3 regions of the Streptomyces sp. NPDC018000 genome follow, and region 3 is predicted to be linked to each of the others. Evidence: riboswitches for the same ligand, from Rfam matches in the RefSeq annotation. Region 3 holds a riboswitch; each other region holds the start of a gene.
The links. Region 3 has a riboswitch for cobalamin ahead of ACH4EW_RS10420 (ribonucleoside-diphosphate reductase subunit alpha). Riboswitches for the same ligand answer to the same signal wherever they lie in the genome.

Region 1 (4,127 bases), on a different contig from region 3:
CCGGACTTTGGTGTCGGGCAGGCCGAGGTTGAGCGGTCCGAAGGACACGTCCTGGGCCACGGACGCGGCGAACAGCTGGTCGTCCGGGTCCTGGACCACCAGCTGCACGGTCGTGCGCAGCCGGGTCAGTCCCTTGCGGTCGTACGCGACCGGCTGTCCCTGGACCGTCAACCGGCCCGTGCGCGGTTGGAGCCCGCCGCTGAGCAGCCGCATCAGCGTGGTCTTGCCGCTGCCGTTGCGGCCGAGCAGGGCGAGGGCGCGGCCCTCCTGGATGTCGAAGTCGAGGCCGCTGAGGACGGTGGGTCCGTCCTCGTAGGCGAAGGACGCGTCCCGCAGGGCGACGAGGGGAAGCTCGCTCATGTCAGCGGCCTTTCGAGTACGAAGGTGAGGGCGACCAGGGCGGCGAGCAGGGCGAGGCTCGCCGCGACGAAGTGGCCGGAGATCCGGGCCTCGGGCAGCAGGACCCGCAGCGCGCCGTCGTAACCACGCCCGGAGAGGCCGTCCTGGAGCCGGGCCGCCCGGTCGAAGGCCCGGGCGAACGCGGTGGCGCCGAGCCCGGCCAGGGAGCGCCAGGTGGCGGCCCGTGTGGTGTGTCCGAGCCGGGCGGCCTGCGCCTCGCGGATGCGGCGGACCGAGTCCAGGAGCAGGAAGCTCATCCGGTACGTCACGAGGGCGACGTCCACGACCGGCGCGGGAACACCAGCGCGCACCAGCCGCGGCAACAGGTCGGACAACGGTGTGGTGAACGCGAACAGCAGCACGCCGAGTGAGGCGGCCGAGGTGCGGAGCAGCAACTCCGCTGCCCGCACGGGCCCGTCCGGAGCGAGGGCGACGAAGCCCTCGGGGCCGCCGACCTGGACGAGCAGGGGGGCGGCCCCCGTCACGCAGAAGCCCAGCGGCACCTTGTACGAGCGCCACAGTCGGCGGGCGGGCACGCCCGCCGGGCCGAGCAGCACGACGAGGGCCGCTACGAGGACGAAGGCCGCGCCCGGCCATGGAGGCAGACAGATGGCGAGGACGGTGAGGCCGAGTCCGAGTACGGCCTTGTCCGCGGGATGGCGGCGGCGCCAGCGATTGCTGTGCGCCGCCGCGTCGATCGGCAGCACGGCGGGTCAGGACTGCCCGGCCGGCGGAACCGACGGGGCGCTGTCGCAGGAGCCCTCCGGGGCTGCCGGCGTTGCCTCGTTCTGGGAACGCGCGCGCTCCTCGCCCTGCCGTCGTCCCTTGCGCAGGCCGAAGTAGTAGGCGAGGACGCCCGCGCCGAGGGCGGCCTGCAGGGCGAACAGCGCCGACTCGATCTCACCGGACGGCGGCTCGTACAGCGGGGAGAACCAGGGCTTGTAATCCGGCTCGAGCTCCGTGATCGCCGTCTCCGCCTCGGCGTCGGCACCGGCGAACGGCTCCTCCTTGTGGTCGCCGAGGCCGAGGGCCAGGGGGAGGACGGCGAGGGCCGCGACGACGAGCAGCAGCAGGGTGTTGATCTTCGTGTTACGGCTCATCGGGCCACCGCCTCCGAACCGGCCTGCTCACGCCTGCCACCGGTCACGAGCACGCCGAGCCGGGTGAGTTCGCCCTTGCTGGACTGCACCAGCAGACGCATTACGAGAACCGTCAGCAGCCCCTCGCTTACTGCCAGCGGGATCTGCGTGACGGCGAAGATGGAGCCGAACTTGGCGAGCGCGCCCGTGAATCCGCTGCTCGGGTCCGGGAAGGCGAGCGCCAGCTGCACACTGGTCACGCAGTAGGTCGACAGATCGGCGACGAACGCGCCGAAGAAGACCGTGACCATCAGCGGCACGTCACACCGGCGAAGGAGCCGGTACATGCCGTATCCCGCCCAGGGCCCCACAATCGCCATCGAGAAGACATTGGCACCGAGCGTGGTCAGACCGCCGTGCGCGAGCAGGAGCGCCTGGAAGAGCAGGGTGATGGTGCCGAGGACCGCCATGACCGGCGGCCGGAACAGGATGGCACCGAGGCCGGTGCCGGTGGGGTGCGAGCAACTTCCGGTGACGGAAGGCAGCTTCAGGGCGGACAGGACGAAGGTGAAGGCGCCCGATGCACCGAGGAGCAATGTACTCTCCGGATGCGCCTTGACTTCACGGGTGAGTGACCGTACTCCGTGGACGACGAACGGCGCGGACGCGACGCCCCAGGCGACCGCGTGCGCCGGAGGAAGGAAACCCTCGGCTATGTGCATGGCTCAGCGAACCCTCTCCAGCACCTCGTGGATGGTTGACATGCCCTGGCCGGTCTCCTGGCTGACGGGTACCACCGCCCGTACTCCGCCTTCCCGGGTCCTGAGACCCAGTGGCTGCCCGCAAGGGCCGGAGCCGGACTTCCCGATCACAGTGGCGAGGGCCGCACCGGTTTCTCACCGGATTTCCCGTTCACCAAGGCGTGGTGACACTAACGGCCCTGAGCGGCGGTGACAAGCAGGCATGAGATGCGCGAACGGGGCGCATGAGGGCGAGGCGGATACTCTGCTGCTCGCCTCCCGCCCCGCCGGCTGGGACCTCCACCGCGCACCGCGACGGCCTTGGTCGACGGCTACTGGCGCTGGTCCTTTGCCGGCACGTCCACCACTGAGGCGGCGTACAGCCGGGCCCTAGGCGATGCAGTGGCCCTGTCAGCGGTGTGATTCCCGGGATATCCGCGAGCGCCCTGTGTCAGCCGTCGACGTGCAGACGATGCAACGGTGCCGTGGGCGAGGCAATCAACGAGGGCTGCCCTGCGTACGACGGAACCCGCGACTGGCGGATCGGCGGCACGCCGGACTGGCCCGAACTCAACTATGAGTACGGGACCCGGATTCACCGGACTGGTACACGCTCAGCCGGTGAGGAGCCCCGAACCCGCCAGAGCAGGGGCCGGGACCGGGGCGAGTGCTGGCGGTCAGCTCCCGGCTGCGTACATCACGAAGTCGGTCCAGGCCTCGGGGGTCACAGCGAACCGGGGGCCCCGCGCGTTCTTCGAGTCGCGGACGTGGATCGAGCTGGGAGTGGTCGCGACCTCGACGCAGTCGTTGCCGTCACTGCTGTCGCTGTAACTGCTCTTGAACCACGCCAGCTCGGGAGCATCCTCGGCGGAGGTCTTGCGGATCATGTCTCTCCCAGCGCTTGCTCGATGAAGGCCAGCGACTCCCGTGGAGTGAGAGCCTCGGCTCGGATGATGCCATACCGCAGCTCAAGGACCCGGAGCTGCCGCGGATCAGAGACCGGGCGCCCACCGTGCACGCCATCTGTACGCCCCACCCCGGAGCCGTCGTCGAACTTCAGCACTTGGATCTTTCCGCCTGTTCCAGGGTGGTCCCAGCGGTGGGTCGGCATTACCTGAATCTCGACGTTCCGTATCTGCCCCACTTCCAACAGGTGCTCAAGCTGCTGGCGTCGCACCATTGTCCCTCCGATCGGGCGGCGCAGCGTCACTTCTTCCAGGACAAAACTGAGATCCGGTGCCGGTGACCGGTCGAAGATGGAACGGGGCTGCCCTCGGAGTCGGCCGCGCAGATCGTCGCCGAACTGGCGACCAACGCCGTGGTCCACGGCCGCGTACCGGGCAGGGACTTCCGGCTGGGCCTCACGGTCCACGGCGGCGGTGCCGGTGTCGGCGCGTTCCTGCGGATCGAGGTGTGCGACACCCGTGGCGGGTGCCTTCCGCCCGGTCCGAAGGGCATGGCCGTCCCGGATGGCGACTGCGAGTCCGGGCGCGGTCTGCTGATCGTCGAGGCGCTCGCCGACCGTTGGGGCGTCAGCCCCGGTCCCGTGCCCCGCAAGACGGTCTGGGCAGAGCTCGACCTCGCACCGTGACCGCCGCCACCGGGTCGCGGATTTCCACGATTCGGTGGCCCGCGACGTGGCGGCGCACGACATCAAAAGCCTCAAAGGACGTGGCAATTACCCTTCCCAGCCCCACCCGGCCTCCCGTCACCCACACGGGTGAGGTTCACCAACTGAGCTGGAGTTCATGCCGGTTGGCTGGCATATGCTCGCCGCGAAAAGCAACCCCAGAGATGCGTCGGCCCCCGGCCGGGACTCACAATCCCGATCGAGGGCCTGACCAACGAGGAAGAGAACAGCTTCCCGATGGATACCCAGCAGATTAGCGCGTCTTCACGCTCCTCGTCC
Region 2 (4,127 bases), on a different contig from region 3:
ATGCGCCGGGCCCACACCGCCCCGCGAAGGACAAACGGAACGGCCCGGCTCCGGTTGGAGACACCACAGCGCCCTGTTCAGTTCACCTTCCGTTCATCCAGGTTGCCTACGGTCCACGTGCCAATGACGCCGAACGATTGCCTGGGTAAATGGAACACATCACGCTGCTGCTCGCGATTGTGATCGTGACAGCTCTAGTGTTCGATTTCACGAACGGTTTCCACGACACCGCCAACGCGATGGCAACCACCATCTCGACCGGCGCACTCAAACCGAAGACAGCGGTGGCCATGTCCGCCGTGCTCAACCTCGTCGGCGCGTTCCTGTCGGTGGAGGTCGCCAAGACGATCTCCGGCGGGATCATCAACGAGGACGGGCTGCAGACAGAAGTCATCTTCGCGGCACTCGTCGGCGCCATCCTGTGGAATCTGCTGACCTGGCTGGTCGGACTTCCGTCCAGTTCCTCGCACGCCCTGTTCGGCGGCCTGATCGGTGCAGCGGTGATGTCGGCGGGCTGGTCGTCGGTCAACGGCGGCACCGTCGTCACCAAGGTGCTGATCCCCGCGGTCGCCGCCCCGATCGTGGCCGGTCTGGCCGCGTTGCTGGCCACCAGGCTGACGTACCGGATCGGCGGAAAGATCCGCAACGGCGCCCAGGAGAAGGCCACCGCCAAGGGCTACCGCGCCGGTCAGATCGCCTCGGCCGGACTGGTCTCCCTCGCCCACGGCACCAACGACGCGCAGAAGACCATGGGCATCATCACCCTGGCCCTGGTCACCGGTGGTGTCCTGGCCCCCGACTCCGACCCTCCGGTCTGGGTCATCGTCTCTGCCGGTGCGGCCATCGCGCTCGGCACCTACCTGGGTGGCTGGCGCATCATCCGCACCATGGGCAGCGGCCTCACCGACCTCAAGCCGCCGCAGGGCTTCGCCGCCCAGACCAGTGCGGCCACGGTCATCCTGGCCTCCTCGCACCTCGGTTTCTCCCTCTCCACCACCCAGTCCTGCTCCGGCGCCGTGATGGGCGCGGGTCTCGGCCGCCGGGGCGGCGTGGTCCGCTGGTCCACCGCCACCCGGATGTTCGTCGCCTGGGGTCTGACCCTGCCGGCCGCGGGCCTGGTGGGCGCGGGCGCGGAACTCCTCACCAGGCAGGGCACCTGGGGCGTCGTCGTCGTCGCGGCGCTGCTGGTCCTGGGCTCCGCGGCGATCTGGCTGGTGTCACGCCGCAAGCCGGTCGGCCACGACGATGTCGCGCCGACGGGCGGCGACAGCGAGCCCGCGGGCGTGGTCACCGCTGCCATCGCCTCCGTCAGCCCGCCACTCACCGCGGCCCAGGCAGCGACCCAGGACCTCAAGGCCACCATTCCGGCCGCGGCCGGAACCACCCAGGACCCGGCGCGAACCGCCACCCTCTAGGTCAGCCACCTACGCCGGCCGTCTAAGGATTCAGCATGAACATCGACTGGGCAGCCCTCGGCTCCGTCTTCGGCGTCTCACTCGTCGTCACCGTCGCGCTGGTGGGTCTCTTCACCCTGGGCATCGTCGGTCTCTCCAAGCAGCCCGAACCTGCGGCGCAGGGCGGCTCCGGCGGCTCGCTGCTGCTGGCCCGCGCCGGTGCGTACGTCTGCTTCGCGCTGTGTGCTGCGGCGGTCCTGTACGGGATCTATCTGATCGTCGCCTGAGCCCTTCTCCGGGCACACCGCATCGGGCCGGACACACCTCGTGTGTCCGGCCCGATGCGGTGTGCCCGGTCCGATGTGGGGCTCAGCACACTGCACCGTCGCAGATCAACAGCAGGTTGACGGGCGTTCGCAGGGCGTGGTGGACTGCCGGAGCCGATTACGGCGACAGCAGAGGAAGCCGGTGCGAATCCGGCGCGGTCCCGCCACTGTCACCGGGGAGCAGTCCCCCACACCGGAAGTCACGGCGCGCGCGAGCGGGCTGGAAGGCCGGGGGAACTGCGGATCCGGGAGCCAGGAGACTCTCGTCGCCGGTCACGTCGAACCAGGGCGCGGACCCTGAGTGAGGACATATCGCCATGCCTGGCTGCCGTGCGTCCGTTTCTGTGGCGCTCTCGACGACGAGAGCCGCCTGTACGAAGGTCCTTCGAGGCGCAACGGCCGGTTGAGCCGTGCGTGCCGACCGCATTTTCGCGTACGGCGCCACGGCCGGTCTGATCGGCGATCTGCTGCTCGGTGACCCCCGCAGGGGACATCCGGTCGCCGCCTTCGGGCGGGCCGCAGCAGGCGTCGAGCGCCGTCTCTGGCGCGACCACCGCGGGTGGGGCGCGCTGCACACGCTCGTCTGCGCAGGGGGCGCGGCGGGTGGTGCCGCGCTGATCACCCGTGCCGTACGCAGCCACCCCGCCGCCTCCGTCGCACTGACCGCGGCCGCCACCTGGTCCGTCGTCGGCGGTACGTCCCTGGGGCGTGAGGCCCGGACCATCGGCGCCGCCCTGGCAGCCGGTGACATCGATTCGGCCCGCGAGCGGCTGCCGCATCTGTGCGGGCGCGACCCGCAGTCCCTCGACGGACCGCAGATCGCCCGCGCCGTGGTGGAGTCCGTGGCCGAGAACACCTCGGACGCCGTGGTCGGCGCCCTGGTGTGGGGCGCGCTGGCCGGTGTGCCCGGGCTCGTCGGCTTCCGGGCCGCGAACACCCTCGACGCCATGGTCGGCCACCGGTCGCCCCGCCACCGGCGCTACGGCTGGGCCTCGGCCCGCCTCGACGACCTCGCGGGCTGGCCGGGTGCCCGGCTCACAGCCCTGCTCGCCGTGGCCGCCGGGGGGCGGCCACGTGGAGCGGTACGGGCGTGGCGGGCCGACGCGGCCAAGCACCCGAGCCCCAACGCGGGCCCGGTGGAGGCCTCGTTCGCGGGCGCACTCGGCGTACGGCTCGGCGGGACCCTCGCGTACGGCGGCCGGGTAGAACACCGCCCCGTCCTCAACGGGGAGACGGGCCGGGCGGTGGAGACCGAGGACATCGAACGCGCGGTACGGCTGTCGCGCCGGGTGAGTGCGCTGGCCCTCGGCATGTGTGTGGCGGGGCGGCTGGGTGCGGGTCTCGTCGCACGACGGATCGCAGGACATCGGTCCGCAGGACATCGGTCCGCAGGACATCGGTCCGCAGGACTCCGGGTCACAGGACGTCGGATCGCAGGACGGAGACGGACATGAGCGGCGGGCTGCTGGTCGCCGGAACCACCTCGGACGCGGGCAAGAGCGTCGTCACGGCAGGCATCTGCCGCTGGCTCGTGCGCCGGGGCGTGAAGGTGGCGCCCTTCAAGGCGCAGAACATGTCGCTGAATTCGTTCGTCACCCGCGAGGGCGCCGAGATCGGGCGCGCCCAGGCCATGCAGGCCCGGGCCGCCCGGGTGGAGCCGACCGCGCTGATGAACCCGGTGCTGCTCAAGCCCGGTGGGGACCGCTCCAGCCAGGTCGTCCTGATGGGCAGACCGGTGGGCGAGATGAGCGCACGCGGCTACCACGGCGGCAGGCAGGAAGCGCTTCTCGGCACGGTCGTGGACTGTCTTGAGCGGCTTCGGGACACGTATGACGCGGTGATCTGCGAGGGGGCGGGCAGTCCGGCGGAGATCAATCTGCGGCGCACGGACATCGTGAACATGGGCATCGCACGGGCGGCGCGCTTCCCGGTGGTGGTGGTCGGCGACATCGACCGCGGCGGTGTCTTCGCCTCGTTCTTCGGTACGACGGCGCTGCTCTCCGCCGAGGACCAGTCGCTGATCGCCGGCTACCTCGTCAACAAGTTCCGCGGCGATGTGTCGCTGCTGGAGCCGGGTCTGGAGATGCTGCGCGGGATCACCGGGCGGCAGACGTACGGGGTGCTGCCCTTCGCCCACGGCCTCGGGATCGACGAGGAGGACGGTCTGAGGCCCGCTTTCAAAAACAGCACAGCGCTGCGCGGAGCCGTACGCGAATCGGTCGTCGCGCCGCCGCACGGCGACGACGTGCTGCGCGTCGCGGTGTGCGCCGTACCCCTGATGTCGAACTTCACCGATGTGGACGCTCTGGCGGCCGAACCGGGCGTCGTCGTCCGGTTCGTGGACCGCGCCGAGGAGCTGGCCGACGCCGACCTCGTCATCGTGCCGGGTACTCGCGGCACCGTGAAG
Region 3 (4,127 bases):
CCACGATCCTGCCGCTGTACTCGCTGATGCTGGGCCTGCTGGCGCTGCTCGGCTTCATGGCGATCGCCGCCGGGATCAAGGTGGACAACGGGCAGTTGGCCATCCCCCAGCTGTTCGAGAACATGTTCCCCGACTGGTTCGCGGGCGTCGCGTTCGCCGCCATCGGCATCGGCGCGCTGGTGCCCGCCGCGATCATGTCGATCGCCGCGGCGAACCTCTTCACCCGCAACATCTACAAGGACTTCCTGAAGCCGGACGCGACCCCGGAGCAGGAGACCAAGGTCTCCAAGCTGGTGTCGCTGCTGGTGAAGGTCGGCGCGCTCGCCTTCGTCCTCACCATGGACAAGACGGTCGCGATCAACTTCCAGCTGCTGGGCGGGATCTGGATCCTCCAGACGATGCCGGCCCTGGTCGGCGGCCTGTTCACCCGCTGGTTCCACCACTGGGCGCTGCTCGCGGGCTGGGCGGTCGGCATGGTGTACGGGACAGTGGCCGCGTACGGGGTCGCCAGCCCGACCCAGGCGCACTTCGGCGGGTCGTCCAAGGAGATCCCGGGCATCGGCGAGATCGGCTACATCGGTCTGACTGCGTTTGTGCTGAACGTGGTGGTGACGGTGGCACTCACCTTCATCCTGCACGCGGTGAGGGCGCCCGTCGGAATCGACGAGACCTCCCCGGCCGACTACACGGCCGACGCGGGCGACCCGGGCGTCCAGGTGGAGCTCCCGCGGGCCACGGCGGGGGCGCCGGGCGGCGGCCACTGACGACCGCCACCACGGCCGGACGGCGGCCCGTCGAGCCCTTCTCACCGGGGCGCGGCAGGCCGTTCGTCTGCTCCGAGAGGGGTTCGCACGGCTTGCCCCGTCACCCCGGCTCATGTTGCGTGACACAACATATGGGGCCGTCACATCAGGCGGCCCCCACATGTATGCTCATGCTCGCTGTCGCCGCAGGGAAATCCGGTGCGAATCCGGAACTGTCCCGCAACGGTGTATTCGGTGTGCTTTTGTACACCCTCAAGTAAGTCCGAGGACCTGCCGACAGCGCATCCGGCTCGACCGAACCGGATGCCAGACGTCCGGGCCTCGCGGATGGGCCGGTGGACGCCGCACGCAATGCTGCCCTCCTTCCTCGGGCATGCCTCAGCGCGGCTGCCCCGCTCCCCCGCCCGGCCCCGAGCCGAGCGAGGGAGAGCACCACGTGACCATCGCGCCAGCCGATCCGGCTTCAGTCGCCGAGTCCGCGGCAACCACGAACGACGGACCGGGGACCGCACTGCTGCGGGTCCTGACCGACCTCACCGTCGATCTGCCCGACACCGACCCCGGTCGCGTCGCCGCCGCCGCGCTGCGCGGCCGCAACGCCCGTTCGGACGAGGCAGAGTTGCGTGCGCTGGCCAGCGAGGCCGCCGCGGGTCTGATCTCCGAGGACCCGGCATACTCCCGGCTCGCCGCCCGACTCCTCACCCGCACCATCGCGGACGAGGCAGCCGGTCAGGGCGCGGTGTCCTTCTCCGCCTCGGTCGCCGTCGGACACCGCGAGGGTCTGATCGCGGATCGTACGGCCGCGTTCGTGGAGCTCCACGCGAACCGCCTCGACGCGTTGGTCGAGCAGGCGCTCGCCGACGGCGCGGACGACCGGTTCGGCTACTTCGGGCTGCGGACCCTGCACAGCCGCTATCTGCTGCGCCACCCGCACACCCGTCAGGTCATCGAGACGCCACAGCACTTCATGCTGCGGATCGCGTCCGGTCTCGCCGATGACGACTCGGCACGCGCGCTGGACGAGGTCGCCTCGCTGTACGGTCTGATGAGCCGCCTCGACTACCTCCCCTCCTCCCCCACGCTCTTCAACTCCGGCACCCGGCACCCGCAGATGTCCTCCTGCTATCTGCTGGACTCCCCGCTCGACGAGCTCGACTCGATCTACGACCGCTACCACCAGGTGGCCCGGCTCTCCAAGCACGCGGGCGGCATCGGTCTCTCGTACTCCCGCATCCGCGCCCGCGGTTCGCTGATCCGAGGCACCAATGGGCACTCCAACGGCATCGTGCCGTTCCTGAAGACGCTCGACGCCTCTGTCGCCGCGGTCAACCAGGGAGGCCGCCGCAAGGGCGCCGCCGCCGTCTACCTGGAGACCTGGCACGCGGACATCGAGGAGTTCCTGGAGCTGCGCGACAACACGGGTGAGGACCAGCGTCGTACGCACAACCTCAACCTGGCGCACTGGATCCCGGACGAGTTCATGCGCCGGGTCGACGCGGACGGGGACTGGTCGCTGTTCTCACCCGCCGACGTGCCCGAGCTGGTCGACCTGTGGGGCGACGAGTTCGACGCCGCGTACCGGGCCGTCGAGGCCAAGGGGCTGGCCCGCAAGTCGATTCCGGCCCGTGAGCTGTACGGCCGGATGATGCGTACCCTCGCGCAGACCGGCCAGGGCTGGATGACCTTCAAGGACGCCTCCAACCGGACCGCGAACCAGACCGCCGAGCCGGGCCGCGTCGTCCACTCGTCGAATCTGTGCACCGAGATCCTCGAAGTCACCGATGACGGCGAGACGGCCGTCTGCAACCTGGGATCGGTCAACCTCGGCGCCTTCGTGGCCGACGGTGGCATCGACTGGGAGCGGCTGGACGCCACCGTCCGCACCGCCGTGACGTTCCTCGACCGGGTCGTCGACATCAACTTCTACCCGACCGAGCAGGCCGGCCGGTCCAACGCGAAGTGGCGCCCCGTCGGCCTGGGTGCCATGGGTCTGCAGGACGTCTTCTTCCAGCTGCGGCTGCCGTTCGACTCCCCCGAGGCCCGCGCGCTCTCCATGAAGATCTCCGAGCGGATCATGCTCGCCGCGTACGAGGCGTCCTGCGACCTCGCCGAGCGGTCCGGCCCGCTGCCCGCCTGGTCCGAGACGCGTGCCGCACGCGGCGTGCTGCACCCCGACCACTACGACACCGAGCTGAACTGGCCGGAGCGCTGGGACGCGCTGCGCGCCCGGGTCGCGAAGACCGGGATGCGCAACTCGCTGCTGCTCGCCATCGCGCCGACGGCGACCATCGCCTCGATCGCGGGTGTGTACGAGTGCATCGAGCCGCAGGTCTCCAACCTCTTCAAGCGCGAGACGCTCAGCGGTGAATTCCTCCAGGTCAACGCATATCTGGTGGATGAGTTGAAGCAGCTCGGCGTGTGGGACGCGCGGACCCGTGAGGCACTGCGAGAGGCAAGCGGTTCCGTGCAGGGCTTCGCCTGGATCCCGGAGGATGTTCGGGCGCTGTACCGCACGGCGTGGGAGATCCCGCAGCGCGGTCTGATCGACATGGCGGCGGCCCGTACGCCATTCCTCGACCAGAGCCAGTCGCTGAACCTGTTCATGGAGACGCCGACGATCGGCAAGCTCTCCTCGATGTACGCGTACGCCTGGAAGCAGGGGCTGAAGACGACGTACTACCTGCGCTCGCGCCCGGCGACCCGGATCGCCCGCGCGGCCTCCGGCCGGGCCGCGACCGCCGCACCCATTCCCGTACAGCAGGCCGAGGCTCCCGACGCGGACGCGATCGCCTGCTCCCTCGAAAACCCCGAGTCCTGCGAGGCCTGCCAGTGATGAACTCCACCGACTCAGAGAAGAACCTGCTCGACCCGGGCTTCGAGCTGACCCTGCGGCCCATGCGCTACCCGGACTTCTACGAGCGCTACCGCGACGCGATCAAGAACACCTGGACGGTGGAGGAGGTCGACCTCCACTCCGACGTCGCCGATCTCGCCAAGCTGTCGCCCGGCGAGCAGCACATGATCGGCCGGCTCGTCGCGTTCTTCGCGACCGGCGACTCGATCGTCTCCAACAACCTCGTGCTGACGCTGTACAAGCACATCAACTCCCCCGAGGCGCGGCTGTATCTGTCGCGGCAGCTGTTCGAGGAGGCCGTGCACGTCCAGTTCTATCTGACGCTGCTGGACACCTATCTGCCCGATCCGGACGACCGTGCCGCCGCGTTCGACGCGGTCGAGGAGATTCCGTCCATCCGTGAGAAGGCGCAGTTCTGCTTCAAGTGGATGGCCGCCCTGGATGGGCAAGGAGGGGTCGAGAAGATCGAGCGCCTTGAGACGAAGGCCGACCGCCGCCGCTTCCTGCTG

Region 1: it holds a riboswitch for cobalamin, as region 3 does, so the genes downstream of both, ACH4EW_RS00175 (energy-coupling factor ABC transporter permease) here and ACH4EW_RS10420 (ribonucleoside-diphosphate reductase subunit alpha) in region 3, are expected to answer to the same signal.
Region 2: it holds a riboswitch for cobalamin, as region 3 does, so the genes downstream of both, ACH4EW_RS26395 (cobalamin biosynthesis protein) here and ACH4EW_RS10420 (ribonucleoside-diphosphate reductase subunit alpha) in region 3, are expected to answer to the same signal.

The regions. Positions count from the first base shown of each region.
Region 1 covers NZ_JBIRGM010000001.1:31,834-35,960, forward strand. Annotated here, with positions in the region: gene ACH4EW_RS00160 (energy-coupling factor ABC transporter ATP-binding protein) at 1-360, opposite strand, end outside; gene cbiQ (cobalt ECF transporter T component CbiQ) at 357-1,106, opposite strand; gene ACH4EW_RS00170 (energy-coupling factor ABC transporter substrate-binding protein) at 1,113-1,499, opposite strand; gene ACH4EW_RS00175 (energy-coupling factor ABC transporter permease) at 1,496-2,200, opposite strand; cobalamin riboswitch at 2,230-2,413, opposite strand; gene ACH4EW_RS00180 (DUF397 domain-containing protein) at 2,896-3,105, opposite strand; partial or broken gene ACH4EW_RS00185 (DUF5753 domain-containing protein) at 3,102-3,482, opposite strand; partial or broken gene ACH4EW_RS00190 (ATP-binding protein) at 3,483-3,809, shown strand; gene ACH4EW_RS00195 (helix-turn-helix domain-containing protein) at 4,086-4,127, shown strand, end outside.
Region 2 covers NZ_JBIRGM010000018.1:24,394-28,520, reverse strand. Annotated here, with positions in the region: gene ACH4EW_RS26405 (anion permease) at 150-1,415, shown strand; gene ACH4EW_RS26400 (hypothetical protein) at 1,451-1,681, shown strand; cobalamin riboswitch at 1,852-1,983, shown strand; gene ACH4EW_RS26395 (cobalamin biosynthesis protein) at 2,131-3,174, shown strand; gene ACH4EW_RS26390 (cobyric acid synthase) at 3,171-4,127, shown strand, end outside.
Region 3 covers NZ_JBIRGM010000003.1:426,833-430,959, reverse strand. Annotated here, with positions in the region: gene mctP (monocarboxylate uptake permease MctP) at 1-764, shown strand, start outside; cobalamin riboswitch at 922-1,057, shown strand; gene ACH4EW_RS10420 (ribonucleoside-diphosphate reductase subunit alpha) at 1,201-3,597, shown strand; gene ACH4EW_RS10415 (ribonucleotide-diphosphate reductase subunit beta) at 3,597-4,127, shown strand, end outside.